3 regions of the Caballeronia sp. GAWG1-5s-s genome follow, and region 3 is predicted to be linked to each of the others. Evidence: riboswitches for the same ligand, from Rfam matches in the RefSeq annotation. Region 3 holds a riboswitch; each other region holds the start of a gene.
The links. A riboswitch is a leader RNA that binds a small molecule or an ion and turns the genes downstream of it on or off. The one in region 3 is predicted to bind cobalamin.
Positions count from the first base shown of each region.

Region 1: it holds a riboswitch for cobalamin, as region 3 does, so the genes downstream of both, cobG (precorrin-3B synthase) here and NCR34_RS03890 (TonB-dependent receptor domain-containing protein) in region 3, are expected to answer to the same signal.
Region 2: it holds a riboswitch for cobalamin, as region 3 does, so the genes downstream of both, cobW (cobalamin biosynthesis protein CobW) here and NCR34_RS03890 (TonB-dependent receptor domain-containing protein) in region 3, are expected to answer to the same signal.

Region 1 is NZ_JALQDC010000022.1:418,806-423,721, reverse strand. It holds gene NCR34_RS16230 (cobalt-precorrin-5B (C(1))-methyltransferase) at 1-434, opposite strand, end outside; gene cbiE (precorrin-6y C5,15-methyltransferase (decarboxylating) subunit CbiE) at 453-1,661, opposite strand; cobalamin riboswitch at 1,746-1,933, shown strand; gene cobG (precorrin-3B synthase) at 2,076-3,290, shown strand; gene NCR34_RS16215 (precorrin-8X methylmutase) at 3,283-3,909, shown strand; gene NCR34_RS16210 (precorrin-2 C(20)-methyltransferase) at 3,906-4,634, shown strand; gene cobJ (precorrin-3B C(17)-methyltransferase) at 4,631-4,916, shown strand, end outside.
Region 2 is NZ_JALQDC010000022.1:407,992-412,907, reverse strand. It holds gene cobN (cobaltochelatase subunit CobN) at 1-893, opposite strand, end outside; gene cobW (cobalamin biosynthesis protein CobW) at 898-1,977, opposite strand; cobalamin riboswitch at 2,103-2,353, opposite strand; cobalamin riboswitch at 2,409-2,656, shown strand; gene NCR34_RS16180 (cobalamin biosynthesis protein) at 2,673-3,101, shown strand; gene cobO (cob(I)yrinic acid a,c-diamide adenosyltransferase) at 3,110-3,712, shown strand; gene NCR34_RS16170 (cobyrinic acid a,c-diamide synthase CobB) at 3,717-4,916, shown strand, end outside.
Region 3 is NZ_JALQDC010000003.1:310,604-315,519, forward strand. It holds gene NCR34_RS03870 (EVE domain-containing protein) at 1-349, opposite strand, end outside; RNA gene ssrS (6S RNA) at 442-624, opposite strand; gene NCR34_RS03880 (cell division protein ZapA) at 729-1,043, opposite strand; gene NCR34_RS03885 (ATPase) at 1,040-1,429, opposite strand; cobalamin riboswitch at 1,669-1,963, shown strand; gene NCR34_RS03890 (TonB-dependent receptor domain-containing protein) at 2,049-3,920, shown strand; gene NCR34_RS03895 (FecCD family ABC transporter permease) at 3,956-4,916, shown strand, end outside.

The DNA.
Region 1 (4,916 bases), on a different contig from region 3:
GCGAGCGGCGCGAGCGCGAGGAGATGCTCGGTCATCATCTTGCGCGGAACAGGGTTGATGGCCGGCTCGCCGATGGCGAGCGCGAGGCCCGCCCGCGTCACCGTGCCCACGCCCGGCCCGGCGTGAAAGCGCACGCCCTTATCCGCCGAGAGACGCACGCGCGCGAACACCAGCGCGCCATGCGTCACGTCCGGATCGTCGCCTGCATCCTTGATGACGCCCGCTTCCGCTGCATCGCGCATGCCGTCGATCAAGCGGCAGAATTCGAGCTTCATCGTGACGCGCTGGCCCTTGGGCAACACGATCTCCGCGCGATCGCTCATCTGCCCGGTCAGCAACAGACGCGCGGCTGCGAGACTCGTCGCGGTCGCGCAGCTTCCGGTCGTGTAGCCGCTTCTGAGCGGCGCGGGTTGTTCCGATGTCTCGTCACGCATGATGAGCGTCGAATGCGGTCAAGGCTTGCTCGCGCAGAGCAGCGTGATGGGCAACGCTTGCCGCCAGGTATCGAAGCCGCCGAGCGGTTCCGCATGCGCGACACCGATGCGCACGAGTTCACCGCCATGCCGCGCGCGCCAGTCGACGAGCGCGGCTTCGCTCTGCAGCGTGACCGCGTTCGCAATGAGCCGCCCGCCCTGACGCAGTCGCGACCAGCACGTATCGAGCACGCCCGGCACGGTCACGCCGCCGCCGATGAACACGACGTCGGGCGCGGGAAGGCCCGCGAGCGCCGCTGGCGCTTCGCCCTTGACGAGCTGGAGCGCGGGGACGCCGAGCGCATCGCGGTTATGTTCGATCAAACGCTGCCGGCCCTCGTTCGCTTCGATGGCGATGGCACGGCAGGACACATGCGCGCGCATCCATTCGATGCCGATCGACCCGCAGCCCGCGCCCACATCCCACAGCAGTTCGCGCGGCTGCGGCGCAAGGCGCGCGAGCGTGACGGCGCGCACATCGCGCTTGGTCAACTGGCCGTCGTGACGATAGGCGTCGTCGGGCAGGCCGGGCGTGAGCGGCGGACCGGCATGACCCGCATGCGTGCGGCATTCGATGGCGACGAGATTGAGCGACGCCACGAATGGCTCGCGCCAGTCGTCCGCGCGCTCGTCGATGCGGCGTTCGTTCGCGCCGCCGAGATGCTCGAACACGGTCATGCGGCTCGGGCCGAATCCATGCGCCGTCAAGAGCGAAGCGATCGCAGCGGGCGTCGCGCCGTCCGCGCTCAGGACCAGCAGGCGCTCGCCGCGAAACACATGCGCGAGCAGCGAGGCAACGGGCCGCCCGACAAGCGACACGCAGCGCGCGTCCTGCAACGCCCAGTGCAAACGCGCAGCGGCGAGCGACAGGGACGAAGGCGCGGGAATCACGCGCATCTCGTCGACGGAAAGCTCGCGAGCGAGCGTCGCGCCGACGCCGAAGAACATGGGATCACCGCTCGCGAGCACGCATACGGGCATGCCGCACGTGCGCTCGGCAAGCACGGCATCGAGAGAAAACGGGCTGGGCCACGGCACGCGGCGCGCAGCGATGCTCGCAGGCAAGAGCGCAAGATGACGCTCGCCGCCGTGAATCGCGCCGGCCTCGACAAGCGCGCGCCGCGCCGCGCGGCTGAGGCCCTGCCAGCCGTCCTCGCCGATGCCTACCACGGTCAGCCAGCTCGACATGGGGCGTCCCCTCCTTGCGGTTCGCGACGCGCTTCATGCGACGATGCCCTGCACGAAGCGTTCTGATGGTCGATAAAAGCGGGCATAATACATCGGTACGTCGGTGCCCAACGGTTCAACCCGCGGGCCTAACAGGGAACACAGCGAAACTGTGGCTGCCCCCGCAATTGTACGCAGCGAGTCCGCGCTCCACTGCCACTGGTTTATACCGGGAAGGCCGGCGCGGGCGCAGACCTGCCAGCCAAGAGACCTGCCGACTCACGCTTTCCACGCTCAGCACGCTTTACACGCATTATTCGCGCGACGCCGTCCGGGCGGGGTGTACCGGTGGCATCGCCCGAAGCGAGAATCGCACCGGTCACGCTTTTGAACGCTTCTTTTCCGACATCGCGGCCCTCGGCTTGTCCCGGCCTCATGCGCATCGTGCAGGCGCGCGACGGCGGGCTCGCGCGCCTGCGCCTTGCCGGCGGCGAGCTCCACGCGCACGCGGCGCATGCCGTCGCGCACGCGGCCGTACGGTGCGGCTCGGGCGTCATCGAGCTGACCAATCGTGCGAATCTGCAACTGCGCGGCATTCGCGCCGATGCCCACGCGGAACTCGTCGATATCGCGCTGAACGCGGGCCTCGGTCCGCAAGCCGACGGCGGCGACGACTTGCGCAACGTGATGCTGAGTCCGCTCGCGAGCGACGCCACGCGCGGCCTTGCCGCCGCCATCGTCACCGCGATGCAGGCCGATGCCGCGCTGCACGCGTTGTCGCCGAAGTTCGCGCTGCAAGTCGACGGGGGCGAACGGCTGGCGATGCTCGATCATTCGCACGATCTCTGGCTTTCCGCGCTCGGCGACGGCGGGCGTTACGCGTTCGGTTTCGCGGGCTCCATGCCGCATCGTATGAACGACTCACCCGCGCTCGGCAGCATCGCGCGCGAGCATGCCGCGGACTTCGTCATCGCGGTGCTGCGCGCGTTCGTTGCGCTCGCTTCGAACGACGAACATCGCATGCGTGACCTGCTCGCGCGAATCGGCGTGACGCGCTTTCTCGCGATGCTTTCGTTCGATCCTATCGACACTGCCTGGCGTCGCGCGCCGGTCAACGACGCGCTGCGCTTCGGGGCGCATCCGATGCCGGACGGCGGGCACGGGTATGTCGGCGCGCAGACGCAACTCGGACGGCTCGACGCCGCCACGCTCGACGCGCTCGCCGATCTTGCTTCGACACACGCGCAAGGCCGGCTCTTGATGACGCCCTGGCAAGGCGTGCTCGTACCCGGCGTCATGCCGCAGCATGCTGAACACGTGCGCGACCGCATGAACGCGCTCGGCCTCGTCACGCGCGCAGATCATCCGCTCGCGCGTCTCATCGCGTGCGCCGGTTCGTCGGGCTGCGCGAAGAGTCGCGCTGATACCAAAGCCGACGCGCACCGCCTCGCCGCGCTGCTGCCTATGCACGACGATGTGCATCTAAGCGGCTGCGAACGCTCGTGCGCCGCCGCGCATCCCGTCGCGAACACATTGATCGCGGTGTCGCCTGGACGCTATGACTTGCATGTCGACGCGCGCCTCGTCGCACCAAACGTATCTATCGAAGAGGCGGCCGCGTGGCTCGCCCGGAGCCATGCCGATGCTTGACTATATCCGCGACGGCGCCGAGATTTACCGCCAGTCTTTCGCGACGATTCGCGCCGAAGCAAACCTGAGCGCGATACCACGCGACCTCGAAAAGCTCGCCGTACGGCTGATTCACGCGTGCGGCATGGTCGATATCGTCGACGATCTGCGCTTCTCTCCCGGCGCAGGCGACGCGGGACGCACGGCCCTCGCAGCCGGCGCGCCGATACTCTGCGATGCCCGCATGGTCGCGCACGGCATCACCGAGGCGCGTCTTCCGGCCGATAACCGCATCATCTGCACGCTCGGCGATCCGTCCGTGCCCGAGCGCGCCCGCGCCATGCGCAACACGCGTTCTGCTGCTGCGCTCGAACTCTGGCGGCCGCATTTGCAAGGCGCGGTCGTCGCGATAGGCAACGCGCCTACCGCGCTCTTTCATCTGCTCGACATGCTCGATGCCGGCGCGCCGAAGCCCGCGCTCATTCTCGGCTTCCCGGTCGGCTTCATCGGCGCGGCGGAATCGAAGGCGATGCTCACAGCCGACAGCCGCGGCGTGCCCTTCGTCGCATTGAACGGACGACGCGGCGGCAGCGCGATGGCCGCCGCCGCAGTCAACGCACTTGCTTCGGAGAACGAATGATGAGCGGACGCCTGTATGGCCTCGGCGTCGGTCCGGGCGACCCCGAACTCATCACCGTGAAAGCGCTGCGGCTCCTGAAGTCCGCGCCGGTGGTCACGTATTTCGTCGCGAAGGGCAAGAAGGGCAACGCGTTCGGCATCATCGAAGCGCATCTCGACGACGCGCAGACGCGCCTGCCGCTCGTTTATCCAGTGACGACCGAAGCGCTCGAACCGCCGCTGTGCTACGAGACGATCATCAGCGCGTTCTACGACGAAGCCGCGCTCGCCATTGCGGATCATCTCGAAGCGGGCCGCGATGTGGCCGTGATCTGCGAAGGCGATCCCTTCTTCTACGGCTCGTACATGTATCTGCACGACCGTCTCGCCGGACGTTTCGATGCGCATGTCGTGCCCGGCGTATGTTCGATGCTGGGCGGCGTGTCCGTGCTCGGCGTGCCCCTCGTTTATCGCAATCAAAGTCTCTGCGTGCTGTCCGGCGTGCTGCCGGAAGACGAGTTGAAGTGCAAGCTCGAAGCATCCGATGCAGCCGTAGTGATGAAGCTCGGCCGCAACTTCGATAAAGTGCGGCGCGTGCTCAGCGATCTCGGGTTGGACAAGCGCGCGCTTTATGTCGAGCGCGCGACGATGGCGAATCAACGAATCGTGCCGCTCGATGAAGTGGACCCGATGGCGTCGCCCTATTTCTCGCTGCTCGTCGTGCCGGGGAAGAAATGGCAGGCATGAACGCGGCGTCATCGATTGCGATCGTCGTGCTCGGCGAAAGCGCGCTTCCTGTCGCGCGCCGCATTCAGGCGCGTTATCCCGGGTCGGTCGTGCATGGTCTCGCCAACCGGGTTCAAGCAGATATCGCCTACGACGACTTTGGCGCGCACGTGCGAGCGCTTTATCTTGCAGGCACGCCTATCGTCGCGCTGTGCGCGGCTGGCATCGTCATTCGCTCGCTGGCGCCTTGTCTCACGAACAAATGCGCGGAGCCACCAGTGCTCACGGTCGCGCAGGATGGCA
Region 2 (4,916 bases), on a different contig from region 3:
TTGCCGCCGCTCAGTATCACTTGCAGCACGGGCGCATCGCCGGCAATGTCGAAGTCTTCGCTTTCGCCGATCACGCTTGCCGCAAACGCAGTCGTGTTCAATACGAGCGATGCGCGATGCTCCATGCACAAGCGCGCGATCACTTCACGGCTCACGCTTTCCTTGAGGGAAGCGATCGCAATGGGCAGCGGATTCAGCCCTTCCTTTTCAAGCGCTTCGATGAGCGCATCGAATACAGCGGTGTTGCCCGCTTGCAGATGCGCGCGATAAAACAGGATCGCGACCACGGGCGCGCCTTCGGTCCATCGCGCGCGCCAGTCGTCGATTGTGGCGATGTCGCGCTCGGGATGATAGATGGCCACGGCAGGCAGCGGACGCGGCGCTTGCGGCGCGCGACCGAAGCCGAATGCGCGATGACCGATCGCGCGCAGGAATTCCTCGGCATTTCCCGCGCCGCCTTCGCGCAGATAGCGCGACAACTCGCGGCAGAACGCGGCATCCGCGGTACTTTTGCTGATCAGATTCGGGTCTTCGGTGAGATCGCCCGAGAACATGGCGAGCATCTGCTTCTCGCGCTCGGCGAGCGCCACGATTCGCTCGATGCCATAAGGCCAGTACGATTCACCGCCGAGATGATCGACGATGACGACGCGCGCATGACGCAATACATCGTCGACATAGAAGTCGACCGATGCGGGCTGGCGCAGAAACGATTGATTCGCGAGCCGCACCTCGGGAAAGCCCGGCTCAAGACGTGGAAACACGCTTGCAAGCAGCGCGAGCGTGGTATCGGCCGAACTCAGTACGACGATCGGCGCGCGCGTCTGCTCGATACGCATGACGCCTGCCGCGTCATCGACGAAACCTCCGGGCGTCGTGCGTAAAAGATGCATCGCGTCAGGCCTGCGCGAGCGCGTTCGCCAGCGCCGCGTTCAACGCTGCTTGCAAGGTTTGACGATCGAGGTCTTCTCCGATCAGCACAAAGCGGCTCGCGGCTTCGCCTTCGTTCCAGCGCCGGTCGAAATAGCTGTCGAAACGCCGGCCCACGCCTTGCACCACGAGACGCATGCCCGCGCCCGGCAGCGCGGCGAACCCTTTCACGCGATAAATCGTGTGGCTCTCCACGAGCGCCTGCAACGCCGCAATGGCCTGTTCGCGCGATTCCACTTGTGCTTCGACGACGACCGAATCGAATTCGTCATGGTGATGGTCCACGTGGCCTTCATCGTCGGCAGAACCGTGATGATCGTGGCGAAGATGAATGCTGTCCTCGGACGCCGATTGCAGACCGAGCAGCGCATGCAGATCGAGCTTGCCCATTTGCGCGGGCACGACCTTCACTTGCGGCGGAATCTCGGGCCGCACGACCGCTTCCACGCGGCGCAGTGCATCCGCGTCCATGAGGTCGGTCTTGTTGACGATCACGAGATCAGCCGAGGACAGTTGATCTTCGAACAGCTCGTGCAGCGGCGATTCGTGATCGAGATTCGGATCGGCCTTGCGTTGCGCATCGACCGCTGCGGGGTTCGCGGCGAACTGTCCGCTTGCGGCGGCAGGGCCATCGACCACCGTGATGACGGCATCCACCGTGAAGGCATTCTTGATCGACGGCCAGTTGAATGCCTGCACGAGCGGCTTGGGCAACGCGAGGCCCGACGTCTCGATCAACACATGATCGATGCGCTCGCGGCGTTCCAGCAACTGCTCCATCACCGGATAGAACTCTTCCTGCACCGTGCAACACAGGCACCCGTTAGCGAGTTCATAGAGGTTGCGCTCGGAGGACCCAGCTTCGTCGTCGCAACCGATGCCGCAACCCTTCAGGATTTCCCCGTCTATGCCGAGCTCACCGAATTCGTTCACGATGACAGCAAGGCGCAAGCCCTGCGCAGTCGACATGATGTGGCGCATCAAGGTGGTCTTGCCGCTGCCGAGAAAGCCGGTCACGACCGTGACGGGTATCTTGCGGGTTTGCATCGTCGCTCCGTGGCTCGTGTGTGCGTGCGTCGTGCGTGCGTCGCGCGAGGAAGGTATCGCCGGCGAGATCTGCGGGAAAAGCGCACGACTGATGGATCATGGACCATGCCGCATCCCCGCGGCGTGGGCCCTGCGAAAGTCTGGCCGGTATCCGGGCTTGGGACCTCGTTGCGCAGCCTTCCTGCCGTGTACCGGCAGTGGCTTCGTGCGCAACGCGCGATATCGTACTCGCCGATACCGCCGGTCGCTTACCGTTGCGGGGGCAGCGCAGGTTGGCGCGCGTCCGTTCGCATGATGGACCGAAGCGCTTCCTGCTTCCCGTTTAACTGCGTGCGAAAGAAGCTCGCACGCGGGCACCAGAACTGCGTGAAGTCTAGGCTGCCTGGGAAAGAGCGTCAAGGAAAGCGCCGCCGAAAAGCGGGGGCATGTGGTATCGTTGGCGCGCGACTGGTGCTCGCGCGTTCACACGAAACGCGCAGTTAAACGGGAAACAGGAAGCGGCGTCTTCACGATCATGCAAGCGCTCGCCAACCTGTGCTGTCCCCGCAACGGTACGCGACCGGCGGTATCGGCTTGCACGATATCGCGCATGGCGCACACGGCCACTGCCCGTTCACGGTGGGAAGGCTGCGCGATGACGGCCGCAAGCCCGGATACCGGCCAGCGCAGGGGACGAAGCGTATCGCGCCATCACGATGCCTTCGCCGAACGCCGCCATCCGCGAGGGACGCATGCGCGGCGCACGCATTCCGTCCATTCGTTCGATGATGCTTCCTTGCGTGAGCCGGCGCTATCTCGCGGTCGGCATCGGCTGCAAACGCGGCGTCAGCGCCGATGCGATAGAAGCGGCCGTGCTTCGTGCGCTTCAAGCAGCGGAACTTACGTTCGCGCAGATCGCGGTGGTCGCGAGCATCGACATTAAACACGACGAAGCCGGCTTGCGTGTCTTCTGCGAGCGTCATGCCCTGCCATTGCGCCTTTATCGCGCGGACGAGCTCGCGCACATGCCCGCCGAGGGCGTGTGCGAGCCTAGCGCGCTGCTCGCAAGCGAGGGCGGAGAGCTTGTGGTGCCGAAGATGATCGACGGTCACGTGACCGTCGCCATAGCAACGAAGAAAGCCTGAAAGAGCCCATGAAAACCGATACGGAATCGCATCTGCGCATGACGCAGCGTCGCAAGGAAGGCCACGAAAAGAAGCAGGCCGCCGCCGATCACGAGAAGGGTCTCCTGATCGTCAACACAGGCAATGGCAAGGGCAAGACCACGGCCGCTTTCGGCATGGCGGTGCGCGTGCTCGGGCACGGCATGAAGCTCGGCGTCGTTCAGTTCATCAAAGGCGCACTGCATACGTCTGAGCGCGACTTTCTGAGCGCGGTCGCCAACTGCGATTTCGTGACGATGGGCGACGGCTATACATGGAACACGCAAAACCGCGAGGCCGACATGGCGACCGCGCGCAAAGGCTGGAACGAAGCGCGGCGCATGATCCAGAGCGGCGAATATCAGATGGTCGTGCTCGATGAGCTCAACACCGTGCTCAAGTACGAGTACTTGCCGCTCGACGAAGTGCTCGATGTGTTGAAGGCGCGTCCCGCGATGCTGCATGTCGTCGTGACCGGCCGTCATGCGCCGGATGCGCTGGTCGAACTGGCGGACCTCGTCACGGAGATGCGGCTCGTGAAGCATCCGTATCGCGAGCAGGGCGTCAAGGCGCAACCTGGCGTCGAGTACTGAACTCATGCCCTCCTGCCCCGCACTCTTCATCGGCGCGAGCGCGTCGCATCAAGGCAAGACCACGGTGACGGCCGCGCTTGCGCGTCATCATGCGCGGCGTGGCCTGCGCGTGCGCGTCTTCAAGACCGGTCCCGATTTTCTCGATCCGATGATTCTCGAACGCGCATGCGGATCGCCCGTCTATTCGCTGCATCTGTCGATGGTCGGTCTCGACGCATGCCGCGTGTTGCTCGCAGAGGCCGCGCGCGAAGCCGATCTGATTTTGATCGAAGGCGTCATGGGTCTCTTCGACGGTACGCCGAGCAGCGCCGACCTCGCTGCCGCGTTCAACGTGCCGGTGCTCGCGGTGATCGGCGCGCATGGCATGGCGCAAACGTTCGGCGCGGTGGCGTTCGGACTGGCGCGTTATCGCGCGGACGTCCCGTTTTATGGCGTGCTCGCCAACCGCGTCGCATCGGCGCGGCATGCGCAGATGTTGGCCGAAGCCATCCCCGATGGACTGCGCTATTGCGGGCATCTTTGCAATGCAGAGGACATCGCGCTGCCCGAGCGTCACCTGGGCTTGACGCAAGCGCAAGAAGTGGCGGGACTGGATGCGCGTCTCGATCGCGCCGCCGATGCCATTGCCGCTACCACGCTTGCCGATCTACCGCCGCTTGTGCACTTCGAGGACGCGATGCAGGAAGCGCCGCCGCGTTTGCTCGGAGGCTTGCATATCGCCGTGGCGCGCGATGCTGCGTTTTCATTCGTCTATCCGGCCAATATCGACTTGCTGCACGCAATGGGCGCGCGCGTCAGCACCTTCTCGCCGCTCGCCGATGAACCCGTGCCCGCCGATGCCGACGCGCTCTATCTTCCCGGCGGCTATCCGGAACTGCATGCGGCCACGCTCGCCGCGAACCTGCGCACGCGAACAGCGATTCAAGCGCATGTAGCGCGTGGAAGAACCGTCGTCGCTGAATGCGGCGGCATGCTGTATCTGCTCGACACGCTGACGGACGTGGAAGGCACGAAGCATGCGATGCTCGGTCTTCTCCCCGGCAACGCCTTTATGCAGCGCCGTCTCGCGCGTCTTGCAATGCAAAGGCTCGATACCGCGCATGGCGCGCTCACCGGTCACACGTTCCATTACTCCACGCTCGATACACCCATGCAGCCGCATCCGACCTCGAAGCATGCAACGACAGGCGCCGAAGGCGAAGCC
Region 3 (4,916 bases):
GCAGTTCGGCGAGCGGAATGAGCCGCGTCTTCTTCACGAAGCGCACATCCACGAGCATCCAGCGCGGCGTGTCCTGCTTGGACTTGGGATCGTAATAGGCGCTCTTGGGATCGAACTGCGTGGGGTCGGGATACGCCGTCGAGCAGACCTTCGCGATTCCCGCGATACCGGGCTCCGGGCAACTCGAATGGTAGAAGAGCACGCCGTCGCCGATTTGCATCTGGTCGCGCATGAAGTTGCGCGCCTGATAGTTGCGCACGCCGGTCCACGGCAGCGTCTTCTTGGGCGCGTGCGCGAGATGATCGATGCTCGCTTCGTCCGGTTCGGACTTCATCAGCCAGTAGCGCATGAGTTCGGCGTGAAGGAGTGTGCGTGCGGTTTCGGGCGATGCAAATGAAAACGGCACCGGTAAGAACCGATGCCGTTCGTGCTTCCAGAAATAAGGTCCCCGCCTCAGCCGCTAGGCCGGCATCCTGAACCTGGGTTCAAGATTGGTCGCGGTAAGCAACACTTCGGGTACATCAGACAGAGTGACGCGCGCGCCCGTGCTGCAACGTTCCGCAACCGTGCCAATGTAGCATTGGTTCAAGGAATATATGACCTTGGCGTACCAGGCAGGGAAACCTCACTGTACACCAAACGTTTGGTCCTTGCAGCCCTTGCCTGCGTTTCTCGCGGTATCTTTTTTTGATGGATATCGCGACGCTGATTAGATCAGCGCATGACCGTCAGTGCGCTTCATATTGCGCAATGACAGCGCCGAGCTGCTCGTTCATCGAATGCATGGTGCGGCGGATTTCCTCGGCCGGAAATGCTTCGCCGTGGCGCACGCTTTCCTGCAGCTTCAGTAATTCGGACGCGAGCGAAAGCGCGGCCATGACGGCAATACGGTCCGTTCCGCGCACGCTGCTTGCGTTGCGCACCTTGTTCATTTCGGCATCCACGCGGGCCACGGCTTCGCGCAGCGCGGCCTCGGTTTCCGGCGAGCACGCGAGACGATACTGCTGGCCGAGAATGGATACTTCGATCTGCGTGGTCGTCATGCCTTCTCTCCTTGATGTTGCTCGCCGTGCACTTCTTCCGCGTGCGCATGTTCGTGCTGCGCTTCGCGCGACGCGCTGGATTCGGCGTTCAGAAGATCGAGCTGATTGTCGCTCTCGGCATGATGCGCTTTGCCGCGCGGCAGTTTTTCGAGGATCGCGTTGAGGCGCACTTGCGCGTCGTCGATCTTCGCGGACAGCGAATCGCGTTCGCCTTGCAGCGTGTCGCGCTCGTGGCGAACCTGCGCGAGTTCGGCCTGAACGCTGGCGTAATCGGCGCGCAGCTGTTCGATTTGTGCTTCGAGCGCGAGACGCGCCTGATTGTGGCGCTCGCTGATCTTGATCAGCCGGCCGATGTTCCCTGACAGTGATTCGAGTTCGTTGAGCATGTGCTGCGTCCTCTAAAGACCTGGCATTTTAGCGCGGTTCAACGGTGCTTCCGATAATTGTCTCGTTTCGAGACGTAACAACACGCGATCTTGCGCGCATCGCCGCGTATTCATGTGCGGAATGGCCGCGCGTGACGCACTCGGATGCGTGGCTGACGACGCTTGCTCGTTGCTCGCTCGTCGCTCAAGCCTCGCGATGACGGGGCGCGCGCCTTCTTGACGGCCCCCATGCGCGCTCCTACACTTGCCGCACTTTTGGTGCTCGCGCCGCCTTTCTTGCGGCGCAGTCAAACGGGAAACAGGAAGCGTTGTCTCGCCTCGCGCGGCTCGCCAACCTGTGCTGCCCCCGCAACGGTAAGCGACCGCAACGCAAGTTGCAAGTCGTCCCTCGCGCGTTTCTTCTTGTTGCTCCGTGGTCGTTTGCCATCCGAGACGCGACTGCAAGAAACGTGTCGGCGCCACTGCGCTTCGAAGCGCGGGAAGGCGGGACGATGCGTCGCCAGCCCGGATACCGGCCAATCGTCCAGCGCGCCGATGCTTTGCAAGACGGCGCGTGCGTCGCGCACAGACCTCGCGGGGAGCGGGGCACGCGCCAGTCTCCAACGGGAACGCTCCACACATGCTTTTGCCTTCGTCCGGCCTCATTCGTCGCGCGGCGCGCGTCGTGATGTGCGCCGCCGCGAGTGCGCCGCTTGTCCAGGCCGCGCACGCCGATTCCGATTCTCCGTCGCAGACGCTCGCGCCCGTCGTCGTCACGGCGACGCGCGGCGCGCAACCGCTCGCCGATTCCATCCCGCAGGCGACGCTCTTCGACGCGCAAGACATCGCCGACAGCAATGCAAACGATGTGCTCGGGCTCATCGCGCTTGCGCCCGGCGTGCAGATCACGCGCAACGGCGGGCCGGGCGCAACCTCGGGCGTCTTCATACGCGGCGCGTCGTCGACGCAATCGCTGGTGCTGATCGACGGCGTGCGCGTCGAATCCGTCTCTCTGGGCGCGGCCCAGTTGTCGCAATTGATGCTCGATCAGACCGGCCGCGTGGAAGTGGTCAACGGCAACGTGTCGGCGCTGTATGGGTCCAACGCGATCGGCGGCGTCGTGCAGATTTTCACAAAGGAGGGCGAAGCACATCCGCCGCGCTTTCACTTCGAAGCCGAATACGGCAGCTATCACACGCAGCGGCAGTCGGCGGGCGTCGACGGCGCGCTCGATGCCGGGGGCCGCACCACGTTCAGCCTGAACGTGTCGCGCGAGAAGACCGACGGCTTCTCGTCGATCGATCCCGCGCTCGCGCCCGCCGCGAATCCGAACGCGAACGGTTATCTGAACGAAAGCGTCGCCGCGACGCTGCGCCACAAGTTCAGCGACAAGTGGGACGCAGGCGTGCGCTTTCTGCAATCGAACGGCGTGAACAGCTTCGACGATCCCTACGGCGTGCCGACCGATCTCAACGAATCGCATGATCGCGTGCGCTCGGCGTCGGTGTTCGCGAACGGCAAGCTGACCGACAACTGGACGACGCACTTCACCGTCGCGCAAGGGCAAGACCGGGCGAATATCGAGCACAACGGCGTCTACACGAGCCGCTTCGACTCGGAGAATCATCAGTATCTGTGGCAGAACGACTTCCGGCTCACCGAGGCGCATAAGCTCGTGTTCGGCTACGAGCATCTCGACCAGTCGCTCGACTCCGATCAGTTCAGCGCGCCCGACCGGCATGTGAACTCCGTCTTCGCGGGCTATGTCGGCCGCTTCGGTCCGAGTGAAGTGCAGGCCAACGTGCGCCGCGACCAGTATTCCGACTTCGGCAGCGCGAACAGCTACTATCTGGGCTACGCGTACAACTTCGATTCGCACTGGCGCGCGAGCGCGAGCTACGCGGCGGCGTTTCGCGCGCCGAGCTTCGACGATCTCTACTATCCGTTCAGCGGCAATCCGTCGATACAGCCGGAGCGCAGCCATTCGGCCGAGGCCGCGTTGCAGTACGCATCGGACCAGATCGGCGTGGTGCGCGTGACGGCGTTCGAGACGCGCTATTCGAATCTGATCGACTACGTGGGCGACAGCAGCGGCTTCTATACCGCGCAGAACGTCGGGCGCGCGAAGGTGCAGGGCGTCGAGGGATCGTGGGCGGGACACGTGGGCGCAACCGACGTGCGCGCGAGTGTGACGTTTCAGAATCCGGTCGACGAGACGAATCACGAAGACCTCACGCGTCGCGCAAGGCGCTTCGCGTCGCTGTCGGCGCATCGCTCGATCGGGCGCTGGCGCGTGGGCGGCGAATGGATCGTGAGCGGCGCGCGCAGCGACTACGATTCGACGCTCGCGGGCTACGGCGTCGTCAATCTTTCGGCGCAATACGACATCACGAAGTCGTGGTACGTGAATGCGCGCATCGACAACCTGTTCGACCGCAACTATGAACTGGCTTACTCGTACAACACGCCGCGTCGCGGCGCTTACGTCACGATCGGCTGGCATCCGTCGTGAGCCACGCCGCTGACGCGCGCCGCCCGATGAAGGCGATGCACGCAGGCCGCGCCGCCGCGATCTGGCTCGCGCTCGCGGCGGCGGCCCTTGGCGTGCTGGCGGCGTCGCTCGCGCTCGGAAGCGTCGCGCTGCCGCCATCGCGCGCCATCGCCGCGCTGCTGCACGCGCATGCGGCCACGCCCGATATCGCCGACGAAATCGTGCTGAATTTGCGATTGCCGCGCGCGCTCGCGGGCTTCGCGTCGGGCGCGCTGCTCGCGCTCGCCGGGGCGCTGCTGCAAGTGCTGCTGCGCAATCCGCTCGCTGAACCCTACGTGCTCGGTGTATCCGGCGGCGCGGCGGCGTTCGCGCTTTCCGCGATGCTCGCGTCGATGCCGTGGTGGGGCGTGGATCTCGCCGCGTGCGCGGGCGCGCTCGCATCCATCGTTCTGGTGCTCGGACTCGCGCGCACGCACGTGTGGCACGGCGAACAGGACGCATCGCCACGGCTCTTGCTCACGGGCGTCGTGGTCGCGGCGGGGTGGGGCGCGCTCATCACGCTGATACTCAGCGTGGCGCCGGAGAACCGGCTGCGCGGCATGATCTTCTGGCTGACCGGCGACCTCAACGGCGCATCGACGCCGTGGCCCGCGATGCTCGCGCTCGGCGTGGCGCTCGCGTTGATCGTGCCGTGCGCGCCGCAGTTGAACGTGCTGCTGCGCGGCGAAGCCACGGCGCGTTCGCTCGGCGTGCCGGTGGAACGCGTGCGGCTGCGGGTGTATCTGGTGGCATCGCTCGCGGCGGCGGCGGCCGTCACGACGGCGGGGACCATCGGCTTCGTCGGGCTCGTGGTGCCGCATCTGCTGCGGCTCGCGTTCGGCAACGACCAGCGCATGCTCGTGCCGGCCGCCGCGCTCGCGGGCGGGCTCGCCGTGATGAGCGCGGACCTCGCCGCGCGCACGGTCATCGCGCCGGCGCAGTTGCCGGTGGGCGTTGTCACGGCGCTGATCGGCGTGC